2 regions of the Simplicispira sp. genome follow, and region 2 is predicted to be linked to the other one. Evidence: riboswitches for the same ligand, from Rfam matches in the RefSeq annotation. Region 2 holds a riboswitch; the other holds the start of a gene.

Region 1 (10,997 bases), on a different contig from region 2:
GCGATCACATCGGCATCGGAAATGAACTGGTGCGTGCGCATGCCAAAGTGCGCCAGCCGTGGCTGCGACAGGCCCGAGCAAATCATCTCCACATCGGCCACCACTGGCGTGCCGCCACGCAGCATGGCGGCCATGCCCGCCTGCACGGCTTGGGGGTGAAAGTCCGTCAGGCCGTTGAAGTCGAAGTCGGCATTGGCGTGGATCATGCGCCGCACGATGGGCCACTGCTCGGGCGTGTAGGCGTGGCTTGGCACCTCGGCGTCGATGATGGCAAAGCTGTCGTGCTCAATGGCCTGCCCGGCGCGGGTGAGTTGCTCGGTGACGGTGTTGACGGTGCTCATGCGGTCAGCACCCCGTGGCTGTGCGGGTGGTGCTCGCCGTGCGCGGGGGCATGGCTGTGGCCATGGTCGTGCTGGTGCAGATGCACCACGGCGTCTGTGGCTGGTACGGGGGCATGGGTGTGCGCATGGCTGTGGCCGTGGCCCAGGTCGTGGGCCAGCTCGCGGTATTTGCAGCCGTCGCAGGGCAGGCGGCTGTCTTGCACGCCCGCCCGCAGATCGGCCACGCGCTGCTCCAGCAGGGCGAAGATTTCCTTCTCAAAACCAAAATACGACGCCTGCGCAAAACGCACCTGCGGGTATTGCTGGCGCAGGTGCTCCACCTGCCGGGCAATGCGCTGCATCAGCGTGCCTGTAAAAAGGTAATACGGCAGCACCACGACCTGCTTCATGCCCAGCTGCACCTGGCGCTGCACCACGCGCTCCAGCCGGGGCCAGGTGATGCCGGTGAAGGCCAGGTCCACCAGTTCGTGGTCGGTTTCTTCCATCAGCCAGCGCGCCATCTTGGCCACATCGCCATTGGCCTGACGGTCGGATGCACCCCGCCCCAGCAGCACCACACCGGTGGTGGTGGGGTCGGGCATGTCCAGCGTGGCCATGCACTGGCGCAGGTTGCGCCGCAACACGGCCAGGATGGGGTCGCAGGCCGTCAGGTGCGGGCCGTACAGAAACTCGGTGCCGGGGCAGTGGGCACGGGCGTGCTCAATGGCCTCGGGGATTTCCATCTTCACATGCCCGGCAGCGTTCAGGATCAACGGCAACACCAGCACCCGCGCGCTGCCCGCAGCCGCTTGCAGCAGCCCATCGTGCAGGCTGGGCGGGGCAAATTCGATAAAGCAGACCTGGATGTTCCAGCCCGGCTGGCGTGTGCGCCACTGCGCCACAAAGCGGTGGATTTCGTCGTTGCCCTCGCTCTCGCGTGAGCCGTGGCCGATGAGAAGAATGGTGTCGTGCTGCGTGGTCATAGGGGAGCGGGTTGGGTCGGAAGAAATTCCGGGGCAGGGGCGGGCGCGGCTTCGCTGGCACGCCGGAAGCGGTGGGTGAAAGTGGGGTCGTAGAGCTTGGACTTGGCCAGCTCGGGCCACTGGCGCGCGCCCAGCGTGGGGCTGGCAATGACCATGGCCTGGCTGACGATCTTGGCGTCGCGGCAGCGCTGGCGAATGTCGGCCAGCGTGCCGCGCACGATCTGCTCTTCACCCGGCCAGCTGGCCTTGTGGACAACCAGCATGGGCGCGTCCTCGGCCCAGCCCGCCGCGCGCAGTCCAGCCTCGACCTTGTGCAGCAGCGTGATCGACAAAAAGATGCACAGCGTGCAGTGGTGGCGCGCCAGCTCGGCCAGGGACTCGCCCTCGGGCATGGGCGTGCGCCCCTCCACACGGGTGAAGATCACGCTTTGCGTTACCTCGGGCAGCGTGAAGCTCTCCACCGCCGCTGCCGCAGAGGCCATGGCCGACGACACGCCCGGCACCACGCGCACCGGCACGCCCGCCGCGTCCAGCGGCTGCACCACCTCGATGAGGGCGCCGTACAGCGCCGGGTCGCCCGTTTGCAGGCGAATCACCGTGGTGTGCTGGCGGGCTTGCTCGATCAACCACGCCGCCATCTGCGCCAGCGTCATGTCTTTGCTGTCGGCAATGGTGCAGCCTGGCGGCGCCCAGCGGGTGGCCGCCGCGTTGACCAGCGACCCTGCAAACAGGATGGCGCCCGCGCGCTCGATCAGGCTGCGGCCTTTGACTGTGATGAGTTCGGGGTCGCCCGGCCCGGCGCCCACAAACCAGACCGTGCCGGTCACGCTGCGCGCAGCAAAGCGGCCACGCCAGCACCCGCACGGGGAGCAGCGTTGCCCGACACCAATCGCGCCACTGGCCCACGGGCCAGAAAAAACAGGGACATCATGAGAAAACCGGATTCGCCCAGACCCCTGCCTCCCCGCAGGTTCTGTGAAATGGGCGCGCAAGCGCACCCGCCTGTTGGCCGGTCTCCGGGCTGGCGAAAATGTCCCGTGAGCCCTTCCCGGATCGGCTGATCCAGTGGATATGTGACGCGGGGTGAAGGCCGCAGGCCTTCTTTCGCTTACCGTTGCGGGGGCAGCTCAGGTGGGGATGGCGTCCTGTGCCGGACGCCTCCTCCCTGATTCCCGTTTAACTGCACAGCCGCAATGGCGGTGCGAGCACCAAACGGGCGCGAGTATAGCGCCGCGCCCACGGGGGCCATGGCGCCAATAATGGCGCGCCATACCGACCGCGCCAGACCACTTGCAGGCGCTGGCGCCGCTGCATACCAAGGAAAAAACACCATGAACCGCACCGCAGAAGACTTGCTGCAGGAGCTGCTGTCGCTGGGCGCATCGCGCCGCATCGAAGCCCCCGGCCACGCCCGCATAGACCGCGCTGCCCTGCGCACCCTCTGCGCTTTTGCCAACGAGCCAGGGCAGGGCGGCGGCTACCTGCTGTGGGGCCTGGAGTCCGTGCCGCCCGATAGCGCCGCCCCCAGCGCCCCTGGCACTGGCGCCGCCCCGACAGCCCCGGCGGTGCCCAGCACCTGGACGGCCCCGGCAACGCTCGCAGACCAGGCCACTGCCCCCGCATCTGCCGTCCCCCAGGCCCAGCCCGCACCCGATGCGTCCACCACCACCGAGCCACCCCCGCGCTACCGCGTCGTCGGCGTGGCCCAGCCTGAGCAGTTGCAGGCCGAGCTGGCCCGGCACTGCGCCAGCGCCTTCAACACCGCGCTGCGCCCGCAGGTGCGCACCGAGCGGCTGGCCGGGCACACCGTGGTTGTCGCCTACCTGCCCGAGGCCGCGCCCGCCACCAAGCCGGTGTTTCTGGCGCACCAGGGCCTGCCGCGCGGTGCCTACCGGCGCATTGGCAGCAGCGACCAGCCCGGCACCGAAGACGATCTGGCCGCCCTGTATGCCGCCCGCCACGCCACCACGCTGGACGCTGCCGTGCTGCCCGATGCCCAGTGGCACGACATCGACCCCGCCGCGCTGGAGGAATACCGCCAGATGCGCCGCCAGGCCCACCCCGGCGCCGAAGAGCTGATCTGGAACGACCACGACCTGCTGCGCGCCCTGGGCTGCGCGCAAGGCGAGGGTGAACAACTGCGCCCCACGGTGGCCGGCATCGTGCTGTTTGGCACACCGCTGGCGCTGCGCCGCTGCCTGCCCATGGCGCGCATCGACTACATCCGCGTGCCGGGCCGCGTGTGGGCGCCCGACCCCGAAGCACCCTACGAAACGCAAGAGATCCGCGCCCCGCTGCTGGCCGCCATCCGCCGCGCCAGCAACGCCGTGCGCTACGAACTCACAGCCCCCGCCCCCGGCACCGACGGCCCCGCCGCCCACGACGACAGCCTGCCCCAGCGCGCGGTGCGCGAGGCCATCGTCAACGCCGTGCTGCACCGCAGCTACCGGCTGCAGGCGCCGGTGCAAATCATCCGCTACGACAACCGGCTGGAAATCCGCAACCCCGGCCACGCCCTCAAACCCAGCGCGCAGTGGGACGCACCCGGCGCACTGCTGCGCAACCCCCGCATTGCCGCCGTGCTGCACGACGTGCGCCTGGCCAGCACCAAAGGCTGCGGCATCCGCACTCTGCGCGAGCAAATGCTGGCCCACGACCTGCTGCCGCCCACCCTGGCATCGCAGCGCAGCGCCGACCAGTTTGTGGCCACGTTGTTGTTCCACCAGTTCCTTGGCCCCGACGACCGCGCCTGGCTGCGCCGCCTGACCCGCGAAGCCCTCAGCGACGAAGAAGCCCGCGCCCTGGTGCTGGTGCGCGAGTGCGGCCGCATCGACGCCGCCACCTACAGCGCCATCAACCGCAGCGACGCCACCACCGCCAGCGCCCACCTGCAACGCCTGGAGCAACTGGGCCTGCTGCAAGCGCACGGCCAGGGCGAGCGCGCCCACTGGCTGCTGGGCGCCCTGGCCCAGGAGCGCCTGGCCGAATTGGCAGCGCCCGTTGTTGCTGCGCTGCCAGTGGAGCCCATTCTGGAACAGGCACCACCTCCTGAGAATGGGCTGGAGCCTATTTTAGAAGGGCACCAGTCAAGCGAATATGGGCACCACATTGGGCTTGATAGGCTCCAGCCTATTGAAAATGGGCACCAGATACTGGGGTCTATTCCTGAGTCCATCCTCGCGCGCATCCCCGCGCCCGGCACCAAACCCCGCCGCGAAGCCCTGCACGACCTGCTGCGCGACCTGTGCGCCTGGCGCGCCCTGAGCTCACGCGAGATTGCCCTCGTCCTGGGCAAGCAAGACCACAAGAAACTGGTGCGCAACTACCTCAGCCCCATGGTGGCCAGCGGCGTACTGGCCTACACCCTGCCAGAGCAGGAAAACCACCCCGACCAGCGCTATACCGTGCCAGCACCAGCGCACATGCCATGAGAATTTGAAGCCAAATTGGCCTGTAAGCCGCGCAGGGTATGCGCAAGCAGCTATCAAAAAGTGACTGGTGACGGGGTGGTCTGCGATGCCCCTGCGGCAGTGAGCGCCTTGGCGCAGTCGTTCAGCTTGCGAACCCAGCCCTGGACAAGGCCCGCCCGCGCTTTACAGGACAATACGCCCCACCCCTCGCGGGTGTGCCCTGCCCTGGCGCAGCACCTTGCGGCCCGAACCTGTTTTGTCACTCTCCTTGCCTATCCACCATGAGCGCATTTCTTGAAGAACGCGTGCTGTCGGTTCACCACTGGACTGACCGGCTGTTCAGCTTCACCACCACCCGCGATACCTCGCTGCGGTTTTCCAACGGCCACTTCACCATGATCGGCCTGAGGGTCAACGACAAGCCGCTGCTGCGCGCCTACAGCATCGTCAGTGCCAATTACGAAGAGCACCTGGAGTTTCTGAGCATCAAGGTGCCCGATGGCCCGCTGACCTCGCGTTTGCAGCACATCCAGGTGGGCGACACCATCATCGTCGGCAAAAAGCCCACGGGCACCATCCTCATCGACTACCTGCTGCCCGCCAAGCGCCTGTACATGCTGTCCACGGGCACGGGCCTGGCGCCGTTCATGAGCGTGATCCGCGACCCCGAAACCTACGAAAAGTTTGAGGAAGTCATCCTGGTTCACGGCGTGCGCGAGGTCAAAGAACTGGCCTACCACGACTACATCACCCAGGAGCTGCCCCAGCACGAGTTTTTGGGCGAGCTGGTCAGCAAGCAGCTCAAGTACTACCCCACCGTGACGCGCGAGCCCTTCAAAAACCAGGGCCGCATCAACGACCTGATTGAGAGCGGCAAGCTGTTTGCCGACCTGGGCGTGCCCGCGCTCAACCCGCTGGAAGACCGCGTGATGCTGTGCGGCAGCCCCGAAATGCTGGCCTCGCTCAAGCACATCCTGGAGCAGCGCGACTTTGAAGAAGGCAACACCACGCGCCCGGGCGACTTTGTGATTGAGCGCGCCTTCGTCGAGAAGTAAAGCGCTGCGCCAGCACCGCGCCCCTGCGGCGCGGCTGGCGCACCCGGGCGGCGCTCAGGCGCCAGCGTCGTCCGTGGTTTCCTGGCCGTCCTCGGCGGCCGCCGCACCCTCACCGTCAATGCGCTGCATGTTGTCCAGCAGCTTGAGCAGGTAATGCAGGGTGTGCGCCATATCCCCCACTGAAAAATCTGCCAGCGCCTGTCCGTAGTAGCGGCGGATGTTGGGCTGCGCCTCGTCGATCCACACCTTGCGCCCCGATGCGGTCATGGTGATGCGCCGCGAGCGGCGGTCGCGGCCATCAGGGGCGTTGGCCAGGTGGCCATCGCGCTCCATGCGGCTGAGCAGGCCCGAGAGGTTTTGCCGGCTCACCATCAGGTAGCGGGCCAGATCGCCCACGTTCATGCCGTCGGCCGCTTCGGGCCGCGACAGCGCCCCCAGCACCGCCCATTGCTGCGTCGTCAGCCCCTGGGCCTCTACGGCCCGGGTGCCTGTTTTATGCAACATGTTTGCACATTGATAGAGACGAAAGAACAGCCGGTTGGCCAACTCCATCTTCGCGATTTCGGTATTTTTGCTAGGGTTTTCCACTATTTTTTCCTATTCGAGGTGGCTTGCGGAACATTGGCTGCAAGTCTAATATGCGTCAATGTATTGACATATGTGCTGTGCCCAAGGGCTTTCCCCAGCATAGCAATGCTCCCCCTCCCCTCAGACCTCTCTTGGAGAAGAATATGCAAAGATTTGATGGCAAGACCGTCATCGTGACCGGCGGCGGCGGTGGCATCGGTGGCGCCACCTGCCGCCGTTTTGCCAGCGAAGGCGCCCAGGTGGCCGTGTTCGACATGAACCTGGAGGCTGCTGAAAAAGTGGCCGCCGACATCCGCGCCACAGGTGGCCGTGCCACCGCCTTTGCCTGCAACATCACCGACCGCGCCCAGGTCGATGCCGCCGTGGCTGCGGTCGAGGCGCAGCTGGGCCCCATCGCCGTGCTGGTCAACAACGCGGGCTGGGACGTGTTCAAGCCCTTCGTCAAAACCGTGCCCGCCGAGTGGGCCAAGCTCATCGACATCAACCTGACCGGCGCGCTGCACATGCTGCACGCCGTGCTGCCCGGCATGGCGGCGCGCCAATATGGCCGCATTGTCAACGTGGCGTCGGACGCGGCGCGCGGCGGCTCCTCGGGCGAGGCGGTGTATGCCGCCTGCAAGGGCGGTCTGGTGGCCCTGTCCAAAACCCTGGCCCGTGAGCACGCGCGCCAGGGCATCACCGTCAACGTCGTCTGCCCCGGCCCCACCGACACGGCCCTGCTGGCCGGTGTGGCCGAAGGTGCCCGCGACCCGGCCAAGCTGATCGAAGCCTTCCGCAGCGCCATTCCGCTGGGCCGCCTGGGCCAGGGCGAGGACTTGGCCAGCGCCATTGCCTTCTTTGGCAGCGACGACGCGGGCTTTGTCACCGGCCAGGTGCTCAGCGTCTCGGGCGGTTTGACCATGCACGGCTAGAGATGTGCGCCCCCACGCCTTGGGGCGGCCCGACGGCGTGCTGTGTTTTCCCTCTGCGAACCCATTACTTGAAAGAACCCCATGAACTTTGAAGACATCCTGTACGAAGTGCGCAACGGCGTGGCCTGGATCACCATCAACCGTGCCGACAAGATGAACGCCTTTCGGGGCCAGACCTGCGATGAAATCATCCGTGCCCTGAACAAGGCCGGGTACGACCGCGACGTGGGCTGCATCGTGCTGGCGGGCGCCGGCGACCGCGCCTTCTGCACCGGCGGCGACCAATCGGCCCACAACGGCAACTACGACGGGCGCGGCACCATCGGCCTGCCCATGGAAGAACTGCACACCGCCATCCGCGATGTGCCCAAGCCCGTCATCGCCCGCGTGCAGGGCTTTGCCATTGGCGGCGGCAACGTGCTGGCCACCATTTGCGACCTGACCATCTGCTCTGACAAAGCCCAGTTTGGCCAGGTCGGCCCCAAGATGGGTTCGGTCGATCCCGGCTACGGCACGGCCTTTCTGGCCCGCGTCGTCGGCGAAAAGAAGGCGCGCGAAATCTGGTACCTCAACCGCCGTTACAGCGGTGCCGAGGCTGTGGCCATGGGCCTGGCCAACTTCTGCTTCCCGCACGACCAGCTCGATGCCGAAGTGCAAAAAATCGGTGAAGAGCTGTGCGAGCGCAGCCCCACCGCGCTGGCCATTGCCAAGCGCAGCTTCAACGCCGACACCGCCCACCAGGCGGGCATTGCGGGCTTGGGCATGTACGCGCTCAAGCTGTACTACGACACCGAAGAATCGCGCGAAGGCGTGAACGCGCTCAAAGACAAGCGCAAGCCCGAGTTTCGCAAATACGCCAAGTAAGCCCCAGGAGCCCCGCAGATGAACCCGAATCCCTACATCGACGAAGACCTGCAAGCCCTGGCCGAAACCGTGCGCCGCTTTGCCCAAGAGCGCGTGGCCCCGGGGTTCCAGGAGCGCGACCAGACCCGCGTGCTCGACCGCGCCCTGCTGCGCGAGATGGGCAGCCTGGGCTTCATCTGCCCCGAACTGCCCGAGCAGTTTGGTGGCCTGGGGCTGGGCTGCCTGGCCGCTGGTGTGGTGCACGAAGAAATCGCCCGCGCTGATCTGAGCTTTTCTTACCTGAACCTGCTGGCCTCGCTGAACGGGCAGATTTTGTCCAAGTACGGCCAGCCCGACGTGGTGGCGCCGTGGCTGCGCAAGCTCACGGCGGGCGAGGCCATCTGCGCCATCGCCCTGACCGAGCCGCGCGGTGGCTCCGACGCCGCCAACCTGCGCCTGCGCATCGAGCGCGATGGGGATTTTTACGTCATCAACGGCGAAAAAACCTCCATCTCCGCCGCTGACCAGGCCGACATCACCGTGGTGTTTGGCCGCACCGGCACGCCCGAGTCGGGCGCGCACGGCGTCACCGCCCTGCTGGTGCCCATGGACACGCCCGGCATCACCACCAACCGCTTTGACTGCCACGGCCAGCGCGCCATTGGCCGGGGATCCATCTTTTTCGAGAACGTGCGCGTGCCTTCCAGCCACCGCCTGGGCGACGAGAACAAGGGCTTTGTGCAGGTCATGCACGGCTTTGACTTCTCGCGCTCGCTCATCGGTCTGCAAGTGCTGGCCGTGGCCCGCGTGGCGTTGGACGAGACCTGGGAATACATCACCCAGCGCCAGGCGTTTGGCCAACCGCTGTCGGCGTTCCAGGGCGTGACGCACCCGCTGGCGCAGTTCGACACCGAGGTCGAGGGCGCGCGCCTGCTGTGCCTGCAAGGGCTGTGGCTCAAAGACAAGGGCTTGCCGCATACCGCCGAGGCGGGCATGGCCAAGTGGTGGGGCCCCAAGCTGGCCTACGACGCCATCCACCAGTGCCTGCTGTGCTACGGCCATGGCGGCTACGACCGCGGCCTGATGGAGCAGCGACTGCGCGATGTGCTGGGCTTTCAGATTGGCGACGGCACGGCACAAATCATGAAAACCATCATCGCCCGCACCCGCGCGGGCCGCCAGTTTGTGCCCGCCTGAAGTGCCCTATGCGCTTCAAAAAGAATAGCTGCTTGCGCACGCCCCATCAGACTTTAAGCATGAAAACTGCCTGAAACCGTTGCGTGGTGTGCGCAAGCAGCTCCTGTTTTTAAGAATATCAAGGAGACAAAACATGGAATTCGACGCCGTATTGCTGCCCCCCCGCCGTGCCCGCATGGTGGCCCAGGGCCTGTGGCATGACCGCACCATCAACGACGCGCTGGACGCCTGCGTGGCCCAGTGCCCCGACAAGTTGGCCTTGAGCGCCTACCGCGTGGAGACGGGCACCGTCACACGCTTTACCTACCGTGAGATGGCACAAATGGCCGACCGCATCGCCGTGGGCCTGCACCGCCTGGGCGTGCGCCAGAACGACACCGTGGCCTGCCAGCTGCCCAACTGGTGGCAGTTCACGCTGACCTACCTGGCCTGCTCGCGCATCGGTGCGGTGATGAACCCGCTGATGCACATCTTCCGCGAGCACGAGCTGAACTTCATGCTCCAGCACGGCGAGGCCAAGCTGCTGATCGTGCCCCAGGTGTTCCGGGGCTTTGACCACGCGCACATGGCCACAGGCTTGCAGGCCCACCTGCCGCACTTGCAGCAGGTGGTGGTGGTGGGCGGTGACGGCCCCGACAGCTTTGAAGCCCTGCTCACCACCCCCGAGTGGGAAAAAGAGCCCGATGCCCCCGCCATCCTCACGGCCCACCGCCCCGGCCCGGACGACATCACGCAGGTCATCTACACCTCGGGCACCACCGGCGAGCCCAAGGGCGTGATGCACTCGGCCAACACCGTGGTGGCCAACATCCTTCCCTACGCCCAGCGCCTGGGGCTGGGGGCGCAAGACGTGGTGCTGATGGCCTCGCCCATGGCGCACCAGACTGGCTTCATGTACGGCCTGCTCATGCCCATCCTGCTCCAGGCCAGCGCCGTGCTGCAAGACATCTGGGACGCGAAAAAAGCCATCGAGGTCATCCAGGCCGAAGGCGCCACCTTCACCATGGCCTCCACGCCGTTCCTGTCTGACCTGACCAAAACCGTGGCCGAAGCCCAGGCCCGCATCCCCACGCTGCGCACGTTTTTGTGCGCGGGCGCGCCCATTCCCAGCGCACTGGTCGAGCGCGCCCGCCAGGTGCTGCCCACCAAAATCATCTCCGCCTGGGGCATGACAGAAAACGGCGCCGTCACGTTGATCCAGCCCAACGACGATGACGAGCGCGCCTTCAACACCGATGGCTGCCCGCTGCCGGGCGTGGAGATCAAGGTGGTCGATGTCGATGGCAACGCCCTGCCCCCCGACCAGCCGGGCCGGCTGCTGCTGCGCGCGTGCTCCAACTTTGGCGGCTACCTCCAGCGGGCGCACCTCAACGGCACCGATGCCGACGACTGGTTCGACACCGGCGACCTGGCCCGCATCGACGCACGCGGCTACCTGCGCATCACGGGCCGCAGCAAGGACGTGATCATCCGTGGCGGCGAGAACATTCCGGTGGTGGAGATCGAATCGCTGCTGTACCGCCACCCGGCCATTGCCCTGGCCGCCATCGTGGCCTACCCCGACGAGCGTCTGGGCGAGCGCGCCTGCGCCGTGGTCGTGCCCAAGCCCGGCCAAAGCATCGACCTGCCCGGCATCGTCGAGTTTCTGAAAGCGCAGAAGGTGGCCCTGCAATACATCCCCGAGCGGCTG
Region 2 (19,820 bases):
GCCGCACCTCCAGCCCCCAGGCTTGCGCGGCCTGGCGGTAGTCGCCGTAGGCATGGGGCGGCAGCAGCACCTGGCGCACGCCCTGGCGCGCAGCCCAGGCGGTGATGCGGAAGATGAATTCACTGGCACTGGCGGCCAGGGCAATGCGCGCGGGCGCCACGCCGTGGAAGGCGGCCAGCCGCTGGCGCAGCGCGGTGTAGGCCGGGTCGGGGTAGCGGCTGGCGTCGGCCTGCTGCACAGCGGCCAGCGCGTGCGGGCACGGGCCGCACGCGTTGCTGTTGGTGGAAAAGTCGTAGCGCGCCGCGCCCTGCGCATCCGTGCCGCCGTGGACGGGCAAACCATCAAGCATGGCGCATTCCGTTCATAGCTATCAAAACAAGAGCTGCCAGCGCGCACCCCGCCAGGGCCAGAGCCACTTTAGATACCATTTTCTGTGCCCGCTGCGCATCCTGCGGCGTGGGCGCGCGGCCCTCGGCGTGCAGGCAGTAGGTGCCCGGCTTGGACAGGCGCACGCCCAGCGCCAGCGCCATAGCGGCCATGGGCCAGCCGCTGTTGGGCGATGGCGTTTTGCGCGCCTCCTGCGCCAGCGCGCGCAGCGGCACGCCGCCCGCCACCAGCGCCAGCAGCAGCGCCGTGATGCGCGCGGGCAACCACGACAGCACATCGTCGGCGCGGGCGGCCCATTTGCCCGCCCATTCCCAGTAGCGGCCATCGCGCTGGCTGCGGTAGCCCCACATCGCATCGGCCGTATTGGCCAGGCGGTACAGCGCAGCACCGGGCAAACCAGCCACCACAAACCAGAACAGCGGCGCCACCACCGAGTCGTTCAAGTTCTCGGCCAGCGATTCGATGGCGCTCTGGCGCACTTCGTCGGCGCTGAGCTGCGTGACATCGCGGCTGACCAGCCAGGCCAGGCGCGCACGGCCCGCGTCCAGCGATTCGGCCAGCGCGGCCTCGACGGCGCGCACCTCGCTTTGCAGCAGCGCCAGCGCCATCAGCGGCTTGAGCAGCAGGCCCAGCAGCACGCTGGCCAGCAGCAGGCGCAGCACGTCCCGCACCAGCGTGGCGCCCAGCAGTCCCACGCCGGGGCCTTCCAGCGTGTCGCGCGTGCAAGCCATCAGGGCCAGGCCGGGTGCGGCGGGCAACGCGGCCAGCACCGCCGCTTGCAGCGCCACAAAAGCTATCAAAATAATAGCTGCAAGCGCGCACCACGCCAGCGCTCCAAGCCAAAAAGACTTCCAATCTCGTCCGGTGTCGGCAACTGGGGCCACGCGCTGGCCTGCCCAGCCCAGCGCCTGCCCCATCCACACCACCGGGTGCCAGCGCACGGGCGGCTCGCCCAGCAGGCGGTCGGCCACCAGCGCCACCAGCAGCGCCAGGGGCACGGTGGCCCCGCCCAGCGCCCACGGGGGGGCGCACCAGCCCAGCCACTCAGACACCGGCGGCTCCGGCGGGTGGCTCGGCCCACAGCGCGCTGGCATGGCCCCAGGTGTTGTCAAACACCAGTGATTCCAACGGCGCGCGCTGCGCCCAGCGCTCGCGCTGCAACATCGGCTGGTCGTAAAACGCCTGCACCGGCCCCAGGCACAGCAGGGCGATGGGCTCGGCACCTGCGGGCAGGCCCAGCAGCTGCGCCAGCGCCAGCGGGTCAAAAATCGACACCCAGCCCATGCCCAGCCCTTCGGCGCGCGCGGCCAGCCACAGGTTCTGGATGGCGCAGCTGGCCGATGCCACATCCATCTGCGGCAGGGTGCGGCGGCCAAACACATGCTGCTCGCGGCCATCGGCCAGGGCCACCACCAGCAACTCGGCGGCCTCCAGCACGCCCTGCACTTTCAGGCGCATGAATTCTTCCTGGCGCTGGCCCAGCGCCTGCGCGGTGCGGATGCGCTCTTGCTCGACCAGCGCGTGCAGCGGCGCGCGCAAGGCGGCATCGGTGATGCGGATAAAGCGCCAGGGCTGCATGAAGCCGACGCTGGGCGCGTGGTGGGCCGCCTCGAGCAGGCGGCGCAGCACCTCGGGCGCGACGCTGCCACCGCTGAAGTGGCGCATGTCGCGGCGCTCGTGGATGGCGCGGTACACGCCGCGCTGCTCGGCCTCGGGGAAGGCGTGCGCGGGCGGTTCGGGCTCAGGGCAGGCCATGCCTCAATCCTCAATACCGCGCTGTGCCGGAATGCCCGCTTTGAAGGCGTGCTTGACCAGCGTCATCTCGGTCACGGTGTCGGCCAGTTCGATGATTTCGGGCGGGCAGCGCCGGCCCGTGAACACCACATGCACGTCTTTGGGGCGGTTGCGCAGCGTGTCGAGCACGCCGTCCAGCGCCAGCCAGCCGTAAATCAGCGGGTAGGTGATTTCGTCCAGCACCACCAGAAAATACTCGCCCGAGAGGATGGCGGCGCGGGCTTTTTCCCAGCCGTCGCGGGCCAGCTGGGCTGAGTGTTCGAGGTCTTGGCTTTTCCAACTGAAGCCGTCGCCCAGGCCCTCGATGGGGATGCCGATTTTTTCGAACATGCGGTGTTCGCCAAAGCGTGCGGTGGGCACTTTCATGAACTGGTAAATCTTCACGGCCTTGCCGCGCCCGTGCGCGCGCAGCGCCAGACCAAACGCGGCTGTGCTTTTGCCTTTGCCGTCGCCGGTGTTGACGATGACCAGGCCCCGGCGCTCGCCTTCGGGTTTGTCGTAGGGCTTGTCTTGGGGTGGGGTTTCGATCTGCATGGGGACTCCAAAAATAGGTGCGTGTGCGTGTGCGGTTCAGTGCAATGCGATGCGGGTGCGTGTCGATTCAGGCCGACACAGGCGCTGCGGCGCTGGGCGCGGGCGCTGCTGGCCGCTCCAGCCGGGGCAGCGCCAGCCACATGCCGGCGGCCTGGGTGATGGCGATGCGCTGGTCAAACACCTGCTCCAGCGCGCGGTGGGTGGCGGCGTCTTGCGTGCTGCCGTGGTGGCGCAGGCGCCCGGCGGCCAGCACGGCCACGTCGTCGGCTTGCAGGGCAAAAGAGACTTCGTGCAGCACGCTGACCACGGTGTGGCCGTGCGCCACCAGCTCGCGCACCAGCAGCAGCCAGTCGGCCTGGTGGGGCGGGTCGAGGTTGGCCAGGGGCTCGTCCATCAGCAGCACCTGCGCCTGCACGGCCAGGGCGCGCGCCAGCAGCACGCGCTGGCGCTCGCCACCCGAGAGCTGACCCAGCGCCCGCGTGCGCCAGTCCCAGGCCTGGGTGGCGCGCAGGGCCTGCTCGACGGCGGCGTGGTCGGCGCTGCTGGGCGGGGCCAGCCAGGCCTGGTGCGGCAGGCGCCCGAGCATGGCCACGTCGTACACGGTCAGGTCGTCGGCGGCGCTTTCGTTTTGCCCCAGCCACGACAGCGTGCGCGCGCGCTCGCGGCGGGGCCAGTCGGCCAGCGCGCGGCCCAGCAGCTGCACGCTGCCGGTGCAGGATTGCAGCCCGGCCAGCACGCGCAGCAGGGTGGATTTGCCCGCGCCGTTGGGGCCGACGATGCTCGTCCAGCGCCCCGGCGCCAGCGCCAGGTGGATGTCGTGCAGGATGGCGCACGGCCCCATGTGGGCCGTGATGGCGTGGGCGCTGAGGGCGCTGGCGGGCGCAGCAGAGGGGCTGCTCACCATGGGCGCCACCGCAGGTACATCGCCGCGCCAAATTTTTGGCTTTTTTGACCTATAGCCCTTGTGTGGCGGGCGCTAGCAGCTATCAAAATCATAGTCGTGGTGTGCATTACAAGCCCCCTGCCCCGGTGCGCCGGTGCATCAGCCAGAGCAAATAGCCGCCGCCCAGCACCGCCGTGAGCACGCCCACGGGCAGCTCCTGCGGGGCGATGAGGCCGCGCGCCAGCAAATCGGCGCTGGCCAGCAGCACGGCGCCCATCAGGCTGGCCAGCACCATCAGGCGCTGGTGCGGTACAGGGGCCACGGCGCGCACCAGGTGCGGCGCGGCCAGGCCGACAAAAGCGATCAATCCGGTCTGCGCCACGGCAGTGCCGGTGGCCAGCGCCAGCACGGCCACCAGCGCGGCACGCAGCGGCGCCAGCGGCAGGCCCAGGCTGTGGGCGGTGGATTCGCCCAGCGCCAGCCCATCGAGCACGCGCGACAGCGCCAGCGCCGCCAGCAGGCACAGCAGCCACACGCCCGCCATCAGCAGGCACGATGTCCAGCCCACAAAGCCTGTGGAGCCGAGCAAAAACGCCTGCATGGCCTGCATGGCATCGGGCGAGAGCAGCAAAATCAGCGACGTGAACGCCCCCAGCACCACGCCCACGATGACGCCCGCCAGCAGCAGGCGCAGCGTGTGCTGCACGCCGCGCGCCAGCACCAGCGTGAGCAGCACGGCCAGGACGGCGCCCACAAACGCCGCCCCGGTCAGCCCCAGGCGCACCAGCCAGTGGCTGGAAAACACCGACACGGCCACCGCCGCCCCTGCGCCGCCCACCAGCGCGTTGCCCCCACCCATCAGCGCCAGCGCCGCCGCCACGCCCAGCGAGGCGCCCGAGGCGCTGCCCAGCAGGTACGGATCGGCCAGCGGGTTGCGAAACAGCCCCTGCGCCACCGCGCCCGCCAGCCCCAGCAGCGCGCCCGCCATCCACGCGCCCAGGGTGCGCGGCAGGCGGATATCGGTGACGATTTGCCAGGCCATGGCGCGCTGGGCGCTGGCGGTGGGATCAGCGGCATCCAGGCTGTGCGGCCACAGCCAAGGCCAGAGGTTTTCCAGCCCCATGCTGCCCACCGCGGTGCCCAAAGGAATCAGCAAGGCGCTGGCGCCGAGCAACACCCACACCAGCCAGCGCCCGCGCACGATCACGGGGTGGACGGAAACACCCGGTGCGCCCGTACTTGCCAGATGCGCACGCGCACTGGCACCACGGGACGTTGCGCCTGAACCAGCGCTAGCGCCCGAAGTGGCCTCGGCACGGGCGCCCTCGCCCAAGGAAAGAGGCTGGCTCATCGCGCAGGCACACCCGGGGCCGTGCTGGCAGAAGCCGCAGCGGATGCACCCTGCCCCGCTTGCACCGCTGCACCGGCACGCAGCGCCTGCGGCCGCGGCGCCTTGTCACTGAGGCAGCGGGCCATCAGGCGGGCGCCTTCGGCCATGCGCGGGCCGGGGCGCACCAGCACGTCGGATTCGGTGGGCGTGAACACGCACAGGCGCTCTTGGCGCAGGGCCGTGAGGGCATGCCAGCCGGGGCGCTCGGCCAGGCCCTCCACGCTGCGCGCGCCCACCATGATGATGTCGGGGTTGGCGCGCACCACAAACTCGGGGTTGAGCTTGGGAAACGGCCCCAGCGCGGCAGGCAGGATGTTGCGCGCGCCCAGGCGGGTGAGCGTCTCGCCAATGAACGAGCTGGCGCCCGCGCCGTAAGGCCCCCGGTTCACCTCAAAGTACACCCGCGCGCCGCGCGCTTCTGGCGGCACCGATTGCGCCGCCGCCTGCACCCCGGCATCGATCACGCGCCAGACGCGCTGGGCATCGGGCACACCCAGCACCTGGCCGACCTTGCCCAGCACGCGCTGCACATCGGCATGGCTTTTGGGCTCCAGCGCCACCACGGGCACGCCCAGGGCTTCGAGCCGCGCCGCTGCGCGCGAGGAGGTGGCCATCAGCACCACCTCGGGGCGCAGGGCCACGATGGCCTCGATGTTGGGGTCGAGGCCACCGCCCACCTGGGGCAGTTGGGTCAGGTGGGCGGGCCAGTTGGAGTAGCGGTCCACGCCCACCAGGCGCTGGCATTGCTCCAGCGCGCACACGGTTTCGCTCAGCGAGGGCAGCAGACTGACGATGCGCTGGGGCGCGCGCGGCAGCACCACGGTGCGCCCCCGGTCGTCGATGACGCGCACCGGCTGCGAAGCAGGCGCCTGGGCAAGCGGTGCTGGCGGGGCAGACGGGACCTGCTGCATCTGCTGCACCGACTGGCCGGGCTGCGGTGACTGGCTGGCCTGCCTGGGCTGGCCCGACTGCGCTGGCGGCAGCGGCTGCGCGTTGGCCAGGCTGAACATCAGCAGCAACAGACCCAGCAGCACGGCCACCACGATCAGGATGCGCTTGGGCGGGGTGGGCTTCATGCGGTGTCTTTCAGGGTCAGCGGCAGGCCCGCCGCCATCAGGGTGACGCGCGCGCACACCTGGGCCATCTGCTGGTTGAGCTGGCCCAGCGCATCGACAAAAGCGCGCACCTCCCGGCCCAGGGGGATGACGCCCAGGCCAATCTCGTTGCCCACCAGCACCACGGGGCCGGGAGCCTGCGCAATCGCTCCTGAAAAGAGAGCTGCTTGCGCTTTCCACGCGGGGACTGGAGTCGGATTTGGCTCTGAATTTTCTGCCAGCGGCAGCGCTGCGCTATCGGCGGGCATCAGCCAGTTGGTCAGCCACAGCGTCAGGCAGTCCACCACGATCAGGGTATGCGGTGTGCTCTCGCGCTGGAGCACGGCGGCCAGGTCGAGCGGCTCCTCCAAGGTGGCCAGACCGGGCACGCGCGCGGCGCGGTCGCGCTGGTGGCGCTGGATGCGCGCGCGCATCTCGTCGTCCCAGGGCTGGGCGGTGGCAATCAACAGCGCACTGTGCTGCGGCGACTGGGCCAACCAATCGCGCGCCAGCAACTCGGCACGGCGCGATTTACCGCTTTTTTGCCCGCCCAGAATCAGCTCGCTGCGGGCAATGGGGCTGGGGGTGGCCGTCATGCAAATGCGCCCAGCAGCGCGGCCACGGCGCGCGGGTGGGAGGCAAACCAGGCGTGGAAGTAGCTGGCCTGCACGCTGGCGTGGCGGTACAGCGCTTCGCCCTTGTCGGCCTGCGCGGGCTGGCCCGGGCGGCTGCTGCGCGCCAGCTCGGGCATGGCGCTGTCCAGCCGCGAGTAATGGAAGGTGTGGCCGCGCAGCAAGCCCTGGTCGGTGGCCAGCTGCTGCATGCCCAGCCCGGCCAGGCGCGGCTGCAAGGTGGCGCGCCCGGGCAACAGGCCCCACAGCGGCTGGAACTGGCCGTCGCGGTCGGTAATGCCTTCGCACAGCGCCACCATGCCACCGCATTCGGCCCAAACGGGCAGGCCAGCGGCGATGTGCGCACGCAGGCCGTCTTGCAGCGTCTGGTTGGCGCGCAGGGCTGGCGCGTGCAGTTCAGGGTAGCCGCCGGGCAACCAGACGGCATCGCACACTGGCAAGGCATCGCCCGCCAGCGGCGAGAAAAATGCCAGCCGCGCGCCCATGGCCTCCAGGCAATCGAGGTTGGCCGGGTAGATGAAGCTGAAGGCGGCATCGCGCGCCACGGCCACGGTGCGCCCTTGCAGCCAGGGGCCGGGGGGCTCGTCGGCGGCGATGTCGGGGCCGGGCGCGGGAAACTCCACGGCCCAATCCTGCCAGTCGGCCCAGGAGCGCTGGCCCAGCGCGGTGGCGGCCAGCGCATCGGCGGCAGCGTCCAGGCGCTCTAGGGCATCGTGCAGCTCGTGTGCGGCCACCAGGCCCAGGTGGCGCTCGGGCAGCAGGGATTTGTCCGGGCCCTGCTCCACCCGCGCCAGCGCGCCTTGCCACAGCGCGGGCTCACGCAGGCCAGCGCGCAGCAAATCAGCGTGGTGCTGGCTGGCCACGCGGTTGGCCAGCACACCGGCCCAGCGCAGGCCCGGCTGGTAGTGCACCAGCCCATAGACCAGCGCGCCAAACGTTCCCGCCATGGCCGCCGCATCGACCACCGCCAGCACCGGCACACCCAGGCGCGCGGCCAGATCGGCGGCGCTGGGCGTGCCATCGAACAGGCCCATCACGCCTTCGATGAGGATCAGGTCGGACTCTTGCGCGGCGGCGTGCAGGCGCGCGGCCATGTCGGCGGGGCCGGTCATCCAGCCGTCGAGCTGGTGAACCGGCGCACCGCTGGCCAGCTGGTGCCAGTGCGGATCCAGAAAATCCGGCCCGCACTTGAACACGCGCACGCGCCGCCCCTGGCGGGTATGCAGGCGTGCCAAGGCAGCCGTGACGGTGGTTTTACCCTGGCCCGATGCCGGGGCGGCAATCAGCAGGGCGGGACAGCGGGGGGTGGCGGTCATGGTGCGGCGGTGCTTTGCGGGTTCAGGTCACTGGGGCGCCCACTTCAGGCCCACATAGAACGTGCGGCCTGCGGTGGCGTAGGTGCGCGCCAGCTGGTAGTCCTTGTCGGCCAGGTTGTCCAGGCGCACCAGCACGGTGTAGTCGCGCGCCAGGCGGGTACTGGCGTACAGGTTGACCAGCCCATAGCCTCCCAGCACCCGGGTATTGGCCGCTTCGTCAAAGCGCTGGCCCGATGCCTGCACCTCGGCGCCCAGCGTCCAGCCAGCCCATTGCGTGTCGGCGCCCAGCGTGGCGTGGCGCTTGGCGCGGCGGGCCAGTTGCTTGCCGGTGGCGGTATCGCGCGGGTTTTGCAGGTCGATGGAGCCGCGCAGGTTCACCCCAGCGATGCGGTAGGCGCCCGCCAGCGTCACGCCTTCATAAACGGCACGGGCGGTGTTGCCGTAGCAGCCCCAGGGGGAAACGCAGCTGCCCGCAGCACCGTAGGCAATCAGGTTGCGCACGCGGTTGCGGTAAGCCACCACCGAGAAGGTGTTGCTGCCCTGGGCCCAGCGCAGGCCGATTTCAGCGTTGCGGCTGGTTTCGGGTTGCAGCGATGCCAGGCCGTAGTCACTGAAACGGTGGTAGAGCGTGGGCGCCCGGAACGCCGTGCCCACCGAGGCCGTAGCGCGCCACTGTGGCGTGATGGCATAGCCATACGAGACGCTGCCCGTGCCTTTGCCACCGAATTCGCTGTCGGAGTCGTGGCGCGCGTTGAGCTGCACCGTGTGCGCACCGGCCTGGTAGCCATATCCCAGGGCCAGCGCGTCTTGCGATCGGCTGCGGTCAATGGGGGCGTTGGTGAGGTGGTCTTCGCGCCGTTCCAGCGCAGCGGTGAACTGGTGCGCGCCATAGCGCCATTCGTTCTGGAGCAGGTAGCCGCGCAGCTTGGTTTCGGTCAGGTAGGACGAGGGCGAGGTTTCATACTGGTCACGCCCATCGGTGACGGACAGGCGGGTTTTGTAGTTGGCACTCCACTGCGCCTGCCAGTGCAGGCCCAGGGCATGCAGCCGGTGCTGGTTGCGGTCGTCCTTGCCCAGGCCGTTGTCGTAACCGCTGTTGATGTCGTTGGCCAGCAGCGTGCCCTCGATGCGGTGGGCAGCATTGATTTGCAGCCCCAGGCGCGCGTTGCCGGAGGTGGAGCGGTAACCATCGGCATCGGGGTTTTGCCCGGCGATGGGGCGGGCGTTGAAGCCATCGCTTTCATCCCGTGCAATGCCCAGGGCGTAGTCCAGCGTGCCGTTGGCGCCGCTGATGCCAGCATCCATCTTGTACGTGCCCCGGCTGCCCACGCCCACGCCCACGTAGGGCGCTACACCCGCTTCGCCCCGGCGCGTGAAAATCTGTACCACACCGCCCAGCGCGTCCGAGCCATACACCGCGCCTGCCGGGCCGCGCAGCACTTCAATGCGTTCGATCAGCGACAGCGGAATGGCCTCCCAGCCAGCACCACCCGTGGACTGCGAATCGATCCGCACGCCGTCGATATACACCGCCGTGAAGCGCGACTCGGCACCGCGCAAAAACACGCTGGTAGTGGTTCCAGGGCCGCCATTGCGCGAGATTTCCACGCCGGGCAAGCGCGCCAGCACATCGGCCAGGCCGGTGGCGCCGCTGGCCTCGATGGTTTCGCGGTCCACGATGGACACATCGGCCACCAGATCGGCCAGGGGCTGGGGCGTGCGCGTGGCAGCCACCACCACATCGGCCAGAGACGGTGCGCGCAGGTTCTGCGCCAGCAAGGTTGCGCTGCCCTCTTGCGCGTGGACAGTGCTGGCGGTCAGGGCCGCCAGTGCCAGCACGCCAAGGCGCAAGTTCAAGGGCACGGCCAGGCGTGCGGGAAGTGGAAAATTCTTCATGGGAGTCAGAGCAGAGAATGACCCGTGCCGGCTTCCCCGCCGACATTGGGCAATACGACAGCACGGCCCCCAAGGGCACGCACCACCACCGTGTTGGCCGGTATCCGGGCTGGCGGCGCGCTCTCCAAAGCCTTCCCAGGCGCTTGTTCAAGGCACCCAGTGACTGTGTGATGGAGAGTGAATCAAAGGATTCGGCCGCTGACCGTTGCGGGGGCAGCGCAGGCTGGACGGTGACTGTGACTGTGGCTGGCACTGGCACCGCGTCCCTGCTTCCCGTTGAACTGCGGCCTGTGAACCACGCCGCGAGCACCAACGGCGCGGATTCTACGGCGCTTTGGCCTGCAACCCTACAATTGCGGCCATGGCCTCTTTGCCCCCCATTGAACAAATCGCCGAGCGTGTAGAGCGGCTGCTACTGCGCCTGGCAGAGCTGCAGCGCACCAACGCACAACTGGCACAGCAGGTGGCCGCACTCACGCAAGAGCGTGATTCCCTCAAGTCGCGGCTGCAAACGGCGCGTGCGCGCGTACAGGCCCTGACACCGCCCGCAACCCCTGTCCCGAAAGACGACGCCGAATGAAGCAAATCGAGGTGCAGATCATGCAGCAAAGCTACTTGCTGGGCTGCCCCGAAGGGCGCGAAGCGCGCCTGCTTGAGGCCGTAGAACGGGTGGACACCGCCATGACGCGCATCCGGGACGCAGGCAAGGTGCGCTCGCGTGAGCGCATTGCGGTACTAACGGCACTGAACATCGCCTTCGATCTGGCCGACCGCGAAGCCAACGACCTGAGCGCCGCCGCGCAGGCCGCTGCCGCCGAACATGCACAACAGCCCCCCGCCGATCCACCAGAGCACCAACAGCAGATAGCCGCATTGCTACAACGCCTGGACGATGCGCTGGGCGGTACACCCCAGAACCCCTGACGACGGCACGGCTGCACGCCTGCAACACCGCGCCAAACCCCTACAATGGCGGCGTCTGCGGTGCTGCCGGGCTTTATATTTCCTTGAACCAATGCTCATTGAGCCCGGGCTTGGTACATCGGCTGGTGAGCGTGATCATCTCGCGTCAGATGAACCCAACGCCAGCCTGCCCTCGCCCACCTGAACCCCCGGTTCAGGATGCCGGTCCGGTGGCACTTGCAGACACCTGATTTACCGCTGGGCTGGCGCCGCTATTGGGCCGCCACGTCCCACGGGCCAAAACTTCCTCCCCAGCATCTTCTTCAGGCCCCTGTGTGGCCCTTGCTCCATGCTCAGCTCTGTTTTGATAGCCCAACTCGTGGCGCTGGGTCTGGCTACCGGTTTTCTGGCAGGCCTGCTGGGTATTGGCGGCGGCATGTTGATGGTGCCGTTTCTGACCTACTTTTTGGGCCAGCACCAAGTGGCACCCGATTTGGCGGTCAAGATGGCGATCGCCACCTCCATGGCTACCATCATGTTTACCTCCTTGTCGAGCGTACATGCCCACCACCGGCGCGGCGCCGTGCGCTGGGATCTGGCGCTGCGCCTGGCGCCAGGCATCATGCTGGGCAGTCTGGCTGCCAGCCTGGGGGTTTTTGCCTGGCTCAAAGGCTCTTTTCTGGCAATTTTCTTTGGCCTGTTTGTGGGGTTTTCTGCGTTGCAGATGTTCAAGGACCGCAAGCCTGCGCCCTCACGCCAAATGCCCGGCACCGCTGGCCAATTGGCCGCAGGCAGTGGCATCGGTTTTCTGTCGGGCCTGGTGGGCGCGGGCGGGGGCTTTGTCAGCGTGCCCTACATGACCTGGTGCAACGTGCCCATCCACAACGCCGTAGCGACCAGCGCTGCGCTGGGTTTTCCGATTGCGCTTTTCAACGTGCTGGGCTACGTGGTAGCGGGGCAATCGGTACCCGGGCTGGCTGATCATGCTTTGGGGTATGTCTGGCTCCCCGCATTGGCTGCGATTGCCACAGGCAGCATCTTGACGGCTCCACTGGGCGCACGGGCAGCGCACCGCCTGCCAGTTCGCCAACTCAAACGGGTTTTTGCCAGCCTGCTGCTGTGCCTGGCGGCTTACATGTTGTGGAAAGGCTACGCAGCAGCCTGAATACCATGCACGTGGGCCAACCCACGCTCATTGGCACCACAGCTCGGGGCCGTGGACGGCGCCCAACCACAGGGCCCACACTGCCACACCGCACAGCAAAGCCCCTGCCAGGCGCGTGCCTCCACCATCGTATTTGGCATTCAGACGGTCACGAATCCGTAACCAGACCCAAGGCCCCGCCAACAGCCACAACCCGCTGCCCACAGCAAACAAGGCCATGGTGACTGCACCCTGGAGCGCTCCGCCGCTGAGCGAGGCAACCAGCAAAGCCGAATACAACAGGCCGCATGGCATCAGCGACCACAAAAAACCAGCAGCAAAAGCCCCCCCTGGCGCTGCCACCACTGGGCGTACACGGCCCCAGACAGCACGCCCGGCAGACTCTACCCAGGCGGGTTGGCGAGCCTGCGCCACCATCATCAAGCCCCACGCCAGCACCAGCACATGCAACATCGTCCAGGCTGGACGCAAGGCAGCTGCTTGCACCGTCAACCAGGCCAGGCTCTGCATGGCCATGGCGGCCAAAGCCCCGACACTGGCATATCCCAGCAAGCGGCCCAGGTGGTAAGCCCACAGCCGCCGTTGCTGTCCCCCCCGGGATAGTGGGCGCAGAGGCTGCTCTACTGGCGCTGTGCTACCGCCTTGGCCAGTTACTACACTGCACGGCGCAGCGCACATGGCAAGACAATGGGGCCCACCCACGAGCCCCATGATCAAAGCAGTCCAGGCAACAGAAAAAAGCATGAGGCCTAGATGATGCGCGAAAACCGTGTACGGTTGCGGTCAGCCTGCAAATACCGGTCAAAGACCATGGCAATGCCGCGCACAAAATACCAGCCCATATCGGTAACGCGTGCACCCTCGGCATCCAGCACTACCAGCCCTTGGTCGGCCATGTCCTGCAACTGCGCCAGTTCCGCTGAGAAATACTGCCGGAAATCAATCAACCAAGCCTGCTCCATGGACTCGAACAACAGCTCACCCTGGCACATCAAGGCCATGATGGCTGCGCGGCGCACCAGATCGTCGCGCGTCAAGGCCAGCCCACGCACGATGGGCAAACGCCCTTGGTTCAAGCGGTCGTAGTACTCATCCAGTGTCTTGGCGTTCTGGCTGTAAGTAGCGCCCACACGGCCAATAGCGGACACCCCCAGGCCAATCAAATCACAATCGGGCTGGGTGCTGTAGCCTTGGAAGTTGCGGTGCAAACGGCCCTGGCGTTTGGCAATAGCAAGTGCATCCGTGGGCAACGCAAAGTGATCCATGCCCACATACACGTACCCAGCTTGGCTGAAAGCATCGAGCGAACTGGCCAACATGCCGACTTTGGCAGACGCAACGGGTAAATCAGCGCTGATGATGCGCCGCTGTGGCTTGAAGCGATCAGGCAAATGCGCATAGGCATACAACGCAATGCGGTCTGGACGCAATTGCGCTACCTGCGCCAGCGTGCGGTCAAACGAGGCGCTGGTCTGGCGCGGCAATCCGTAAATCAAATCAATATTGACCGACTCAAATCCCAAGGTACGCGCTGACTCTACCAACGCAAACACCTGCTCAGCAGGCTGGATACGGTGCACCGCTTTCTGCACTTCGGGATCAAAATCTTGGACGCCAAAGCTCAACCGGTTAAAACCCAACTGCGCCAGCAACGCCAGCCGCTGTGCGTCTACCGTGCGAGGATCGACTTCAATCGAATACTCCCCACCGGGCGCCAGCGTGAAGCTGCTTTTGAGCAGCGCCATCAGGTCGCGCAGGCCATCGTCCGACAAAAAAGTGGGGGTGCCACCGCCCAGGTGCAACTGACTGACGACCTGACCTTTGCCGCAGTGCGCCGTGTGCAAGTCGATTTCGCGTGCGAGATAGCGCAAATACAGATCCGCACGATCTTGGTGCTTGGTGATGATCTTGTTGCATGCGCAGTAGTAGCACAGGGACTCACAAAACGGAATATGCACATAGATAGACAAAGGCAGCGCTTTTGCAGCGGTTCCCAGTCTGCGCTGTTGCAGGGCGAGCACGTAATCGCCATCACCAAAAGCCTCGACGAACCGATCAGCCGTAGGGTAGGAGGTGTAGCGCGGCCCGGGCACATCAAACCGGGTCAACAATTCAGGGGAAACAGCGGTCATTGGAACGTCCTTGTGTGCTGAAACACTGTGCCGGAAACCACCACCAGCCTCCTTGACCTTGATCAAGCAGCCTCCCAAAAGCGGATTGGCACTCACCGCCGAAGGGATGGGTGATAATTTGATACATGTCAGCCGCCCACCGCACTTCCATGGCCCTTCATCTTGGCGCCGTTGATGCGCTTGACCCTCAGCCTGATACTGGACACGTGTCTGCCCACATGACCCCACAAACCATCAAAGTCGCCTGCTCCAACTGTAATCTGCGAGAGCTTTGCATGCCACTGGGCCTCAATGACGATCAACTCAAACGCATTGATGACATCGTGGCCACACGGCGCAAGGTCAAGCGTGGGGGCACGCTGTTTCGCAATGGTGAGTCGTTCACGTCGCTTTATGCCATTCGCACCGGTTTTTTCAAAACCTGCGTGGCCACAGAAGACGGGCGCGACCAGGTTACGGGCTTTCAGATGGCCGGCGAGGTGATAGGCCTGGATGGCATCGTCAATGACCACCACACTTGTGACGCCGTGGCACTGGAAGATGCCGAAGTCTGCGTGATGCCGTTTGACCGCATCGAAGAACTCTCGCGCGAAGTCACAGCCTTGCAAAGCCATGTGCACAAGATCATGAGCCGCGAGATTGTGCGCGAACACGGCGTCATGCTGCTGCTGGGCAGCATGCGTGCCGAAGAGCGTCTGGCGGCTTTTTTGCTGAATCTGGTGCAGCGCCTGCATGCGCGGGGCTTCTCGCAATCAGAGTTGGTGCTGCGCATGACGCGCGAAGAAATCGGCAGCTACCTGGGCCTCAAGCTCGAAACGGTGAGCCGCACTTTCTCCAAGTTTGTCGAAGAAGGTATCGTCGAGGTCAAGCAGCGCCACGTGCGCATTCTCAGCACTGACGCACTCAAAGGCATCGTCAATAACCAGCAAGCCTGCCACTGACCATGCACGGCACGGCCAGCAACAGCAGCCGACGTGACAAGGTGACGCACAAAAAAAGCCATCCACAGCTTGGAAAGCTGTTTTTTTCCCAGTAGCATCGACCATGCCAGTGGAGAATCAGGTTTTCGCTGGTTCCACCGACTACTCCCAAAAAAGGAAAATCCAAGATGGCAACTGCAAAAAAAGCCCCGGCCAAGGCCGCCCCCGCCGCCAAGACTGTCGCCGTTGAAAAAGCCGCAGCTCCCGCCAAAAAGCGTGCGCCCAACGCAGCCTTCATGAAGGCCCTGACACCCAGTGCAGCACTGGCCGCCGTGGTGGGTGCAGCGCCATTGCCACGCACCGAGATCATCAGCAAGCTGTGGGTTTATATCAAAGCCAACAACCTGCAAGACGCATCTGACAAACGCATGATCAACGCCGATGCCAAACTGAAAGAAGTTTTTGGCAAGCCCCAGGTGTCCATGTTTGAAATGGCTGGCCTGATCGGCAAGCACGTCAAATAAGCACTTTCGCGTGTTTTCACTTCAAGGCCGGCTTTGCCGGTCTTTTTTTTGCTCGGCCCCATAACAACTTGTTGTGGAGACGCATCAACGCAAATGAGAACGCCTATTATTTGATTTAACATTGCGTGCTTGACGATGCACAGCCAGTTTCACAGCCACTGCCTCGCGCCCCTGCCGACACGCTTTGCCGTGTCGGTTGCAATATTCCCAACCGATGGAGGCCAGATTGGCACAGAAACGCACCCACTCCCCGAAAAAACCTCTGTCCTGCGCCATGCAGCACACCACCCCGGCAGTCAACGCATCGTCCGACAAAGCGCTACTGCCCCTGGGAGCACTCATGCTGGCCGCCTCGGTTGGAAGTTGGGCACAGACCAGCGATGCGCCCAGTGCAACGCTTTCGACGGTGACGGTGCGTGAAAAAGCGCAAATCCAAAGCAAAGACACCTTGCAGGTTCAGCAAACGACCATCGGCAAAGGTAACCAGGCGCTGCGTGACATTCCGCAAAGCGTGACCGTTTTCACCGAGCGGCTGATGGCCGACCGCAACCAGGACGATTTCCGTGAAGTCCTGCGCACCACCTCGGGCGTGACCTTCCAGGCGGGCGAAACCGGCGAGGAAGATGTGCGTCTGCGCGGCTTCTCGCTGGGCCAGGCGGGCGACATCTACATCGACGGCATGAAGGATGCACCGTTGTATGAACGCGACACCTTCAACAACGACCGGGTGGAAGTGCTCAAAGGCTCGGCCTCCATGCTGTTTGGCAAGGGCTCTACGGGTGGGGTGGTCAACCAGGTGAACAAAGCCCCCTTGCTGATCGACCAGCACGAAGCCGCTTACACCCTGGGCAGCGGCAAAGAGCACCGGCTGACAGGCGACTTCAACTTCAAAACGGGTGAAGATGCCGCTTTCCGGCTCAACGCCATGGTGCACAACGCTGACAACCACGGCGCCATGCAGAAAAAGCGCGGTATCGCACCCACCTTCAGCTGGGGCGTAGGCACCCGTGACGAATTCTCGGTCGGGCTGTACTACCTCGACATCCAGGGCCGTCCGCTCTACAACCACCCCTGGTTTCAGAGCAACGGCGTGATCGTGCCCTCGCTGCCAGCCAAAAACTACTACGGTCTCAACAGCGATTACCTGAATTCTTCGGCCCAGTACGCCACGCTGTCACACATTCACCGCTTTGACGACAACGGCGAACTCAAGACACGCCTTCGCCATGGACGCTACGAGCGCGATCTGTGGGCCAGCGTGATCCGCTTCGGCGCAGGCACCACCATCGACAACATCAACAGCAGCACCGTTGTCACCCGCTCTCCCAAGGGCCGTGTGGGGGTGAGTAACCTGACACAGCTACAAAGCGATTACACGAACAGCTTCCAGTGGGGCGGCAAAAAGCACGACCTGATCGCTGGCATCGACATCTACGAAGACGATGCCAAGCGCAACCAGAACTTTGCTGGCACGGCCAGCGGCATGGACACCACCGTAGGCACGCCCAACAACGGTGACTGGCGCCCCGACAACCGTGGCAATCCCACGTTCAACACTTTCAAGGCACGCAACGTCGGTTTGTATGCGCAAGACACCGTGGCCTTGACGCCGACACTGAAACTGGTGGGTGGACTGCGCTATGACCATTTCAAGGCCTCCTACTACAGCAGTGCTGACCTGAACCATGCGCGCTCAGATGGCCTGTGGAGCCCGCGCATCGGTGCGCTTTACCAGCCCGATGACAGCGCCTCGTACTACATCTCTTACGGCACTTCGTACAACACCTCGGGCGATACCTACCAGTTCTCCAACCCAAACGCAGGCACCGAGAAAACCGCCAATACCGATGCGGAAAAAAGCCGCAACTTTGAAATCGGCGGCAAATTCGAGCTGTTTGAAAAACGCGCCAGCCTGGGCGTGGCCGCGTTCTACAGCGAAAAATACAACGAGCGCAACACCGACCCCGACACCGCGGCCCAGCAGCAATTGCTGTCGGGCAAGCGCCACGCCGCCGGGATGGAGTTCAACCTGGCGGGCCGCATCACGCCGGCCTGGGAAATCTTCTACAACCACACCTGGATTCCCAGTGCCAAGATCGACGAAAGCAACGTCGTGCTGGCGGCCAATGGCGGTGGCGCGCAGGTCAAGGGCGATCGCCCTGGCCTGACGCCCAAGCACAGCGGCAGCCTCTGGAGCACCTACGCCGTGACCCCGCAAGTGCGCATCGGCGCTGGCCTGAACTACCGTGGCAAGCAAAACCCCGAGGGTTCGCGCGCCGTGGTGGCAGACAGCTTCATCACCGCCGATGCCATGGTCGAGTACAGCGTGGACGAGCGCACCTCGCTCAAACTCAACGTTACCAACCTGACCAACAAGCTGTACGCCGACACGCTCTACCGTGGTTTTTACGCGCCGGGTGCTGCCCGTACCGTGCAACTGACCCTGAAAACCCGCTTCTGATCGAAGCGTCCACGACCAAACCCGCCCTGCTACCTGCTGGTGACTCCGTATGTTCTTGCACCTCAAAAACATTCTCACGCCCGAAGAAGTCCGGAGCGCCCGCAGCCTGCTGGGCCACGATGCACCCTGGGTGGACGGGCGCACCAGCGCAGGCGATCAGGCAGTGGCCGCCAAGCGCAACGAACAGCTGGCGCAAGACAGCACCCAGGCGCAGCAACTGCGCGTCCTGGTGCTGGCCGCGCTGCACCGCGATGCGCTGTTTTTCTCTGCGGCCCTGCCGCACAAAATCTTCAATCCGCTGTTCAACCGCTACAGCGGCGAGAGCAACTTCTACGGCAACCATGTCGATGGCGCCGTGCTGCGCTCACGCCATCCTGACCAATGGGTGCGCAGCGACATCTCCTGCACCCTGTTCCTGGCCGACCCGGCAGACTACGACGGCGGCGAGCTGCTGATCAAAGAACCACAGGGCGAGCGCGCAGTCAAACTGCCTGCGGGCGACATGGTGCTCTACCCCAGTTCGACCGTCCACCAGGTGGCCCCGGTCACGCGCGGCGCGCGCATCGCCAGCTTTTTCTGGGTGCAAAGCATGGTGCGCTCCACCGAGCAGCGCCAATTGCTGTTTGACATGGACATGGATTTGCTGCGCCTGCGCAGCACCATCGGCGACCACGCCGACCCCGTGGTCGGGTTGACCGGCACGTACCACAACCTGCTGCGCATGTGGGCCGACGCCTGAATTCCGTATCCCTGCAAATCCATCAAAAAAGATAGCTGCTAGCGCACGCCAGTATTGGCACGGAGGCCATTTTGACCATAAAAAACGTGCCCCCACTACAGCGGCACGCCATCCCCCCTGGCACGGCTGCGCTGGCCGACCACGAAGCACTGGCGCGCCAGCACCTGAACGACAACGCCTGGGCGTATTTCAGTGGCGGTGCTGCCGATGAAATCACGCTGCGCGCCAACCGTACGGCATGGGACACGCTGGTGCTGCAGCCGCGCGTCTTGCGCCCCCTGGCGGGCGGGCACACCCGTACCACGCTGCTGGGACGCACCCTGGAACACCCCATTTTGCTGGCCCCCATGGCTTTCCAGCACCTGGCACACCCTGATGGCGAACACGCCAGCGCCTTTGCTGCCGCCGCGTTGGGCGCCGGACTGGTGCTCAGCACCCAGGCCAGCACGCCACTGGAAGACGTGGCACAGCGCTTTCTGGCCGACCCGGCGCACGGCCCGCTGTGGTTCCAGCTCTACCTGCAACACGACCGGGGCTTTACCCGCGAACTGGTGCAGCGCGCTGAAGCCGCTGGCTACGAAGCGCTGGTGCTGACGGTGGACGCACCCACCCACGGCGCCCGCGACCGCGAGCGGCGTGCCCTGTTCCACCTGCCTGCTGGCATCAGCGCCGTCAATCTGGCCGGGCTGGCGCCACCGCCATCAGCCCCGTTGCAACCCGGAGAAAGCGCCTTGTTCGACCGCCTGCTGCACCACACCCCCACCTGGGACGATGTGCAATGGCTGCAATCCACCACCCGCTTGCCGGTGCTGCTCAAAGGCGTACTGCACCCCGATGACGCACGCCAAGCCGCCGCGCTGGGCGTAGCAGCGCTGGTGGTGTCGAACCACGGTGGCCGCACGCTGGACACCGCCCCTGCCACGGCGCACGCGCTGGCCCACATTGCCGACGCGGTGCAAGGCGCCTTGCCGCTCCTGGTCGATGGGGGCATCCGCCGGGGCACCGACGTGCTCAAAGCCCTGGCCCTGGGCGCCAGTGCGGTACTCATTG

The links. A riboswitch is a leader RNA that binds a small molecule or an ion and turns the genes downstream of it on or off. The one in region 2 is predicted to bind cobalamin.
Region 1: another riboswitch for cobalamin. It lies ahead of cobM (precorrin-4 C(11)-methyltransferase); the one in region 2 lies ahead of PHX69_RS01830 (TonB-dependent receptor domain-containing protein).

What each region holds. Positions count from the first base shown of each region.
Region 1 covers NZ_JAQUAL010000044.1:10,253-21,249, reverse strand. Annotated here, with positions in the region: partial or broken gene PHX69_RS07090 (precorrin-8X methylmutase) at 1-341, opposite strand, end outside; gene PHX69_RS07085 (sirohydrochlorin chelatase) at 338-1,303, opposite strand; gene cobM (precorrin-4 C(11)-methyltransferase) at 1,300-2,130, opposite strand; cobalamin riboswitch at 2,294-2,532, opposite strand; gene PHX69_RS07075 (RNA/DNA-binding domain-containing protein) at 2,635-4,734, shown strand; gene PHX69_RS07070 (ferredoxin--NADP reductase) at 4,995-5,768, shown strand; gene PHX69_RS07065 (MarR family winged helix-turn-helix transcriptional regulator) at 5,823-6,320, opposite strand; gene badH (2-hydroxycyclohexanecarboxyl-CoA dehydrogenase) at 6,500-7,267, shown strand; gene badI (2-ketocyclohexanecarboxyl-CoA hydrolase) at 7,349-8,131, shown strand; gene aliB (cyclohexanecarboxyl-CoA dehydrogenase) at 8,150-9,307, shown strand; gene aliA (cyclohexanecarboxylate-CoA ligase) at 9,441-10,997, shown strand, end outside.
Region 2 covers NZ_JAQUAL010000007.1:26,343-46,162, reverse strand. Annotated here, with positions in the region: partial or broken gene PHX69_RS01875 (aminotransferase class I/II-fold pyridoxal phosphate-dependent enzyme) at 1-349, opposite strand, end outside; gene cbiB (adenosylcobinamide-phosphate synthase CbiB) at 342-1,439, opposite strand; gene bluB (5,6-dimethylbenzimidazole synthase) at 1,432-2,142, opposite strand; gene cobO (cob(I)yrinic acid a,c-diamide adenosyltransferase) at 2,146-2,715, opposite strand; gene PHX69_RS01855 (ABC transporter ATP-binding protein) at 2,783-3,619, opposite strand; gene PHX69_RS01850 (FecCD family ABC transporter permease) at 3,726-4,949, opposite strand; gene PHX69_RS01845 (ABC transporter substrate-binding protein) at 4,946-5,899, opposite strand; gene PHX69_RS01840 (bifunctional adenosylcobinamide kinase/adenosylcobinamide-phosphate guanylyltransferase) at 6,061-6,678, opposite strand; gene PHX69_RS01835 (cobyrinic acid a,c-diamide synthase CobB) at 6,675-8,030, opposite strand; gene PHX69_RS01830 (TonB-dependent receptor domain-containing protein) at 8,058-9,926, opposite strand; cobalamin riboswitch at 10,005-10,255, opposite strand; gene PHX69_RS01825 (DUF904 domain-containing protein) at 10,288-10,506, shown strand; gene PHX69_RS01820 (cell division protein ZapA) at 10,503-10,850, shown strand; RNA gene ssrS (6S RNA) at 10,900-11,079, shown strand; gene PHX69_RS01815 (sulfite exporter TauE/SafE family protein) at 11,179-11,994, shown strand; gene PHX69_RS01810 (sulfite exporter TauE/SafE family protein) at 12,022-12,738, opposite strand; gene hemN (oxygen-independent coproporphyrinogen III oxidase) at 12,744-14,126, opposite strand; gene fnr (fumarate/nitrate reduction transcriptional regulator Fnr) at 14,345-15,067, shown strand; gene PHX69_RS01795 (SWIB/MDM2 domain-containing protein) at 15,235-15,570, shown strand; gene PHX69_RS01790 (TonB-dependent receptor) at 15,845-18,031, shown strand; gene PHX69_RS01785 (Fe2+-dependent dioxygenase) at 18,081-18,770, shown strand; gene PHX69_RS01780 (alpha-hydroxy acid oxidase) at 18,848-19,820, shown strand, end outside.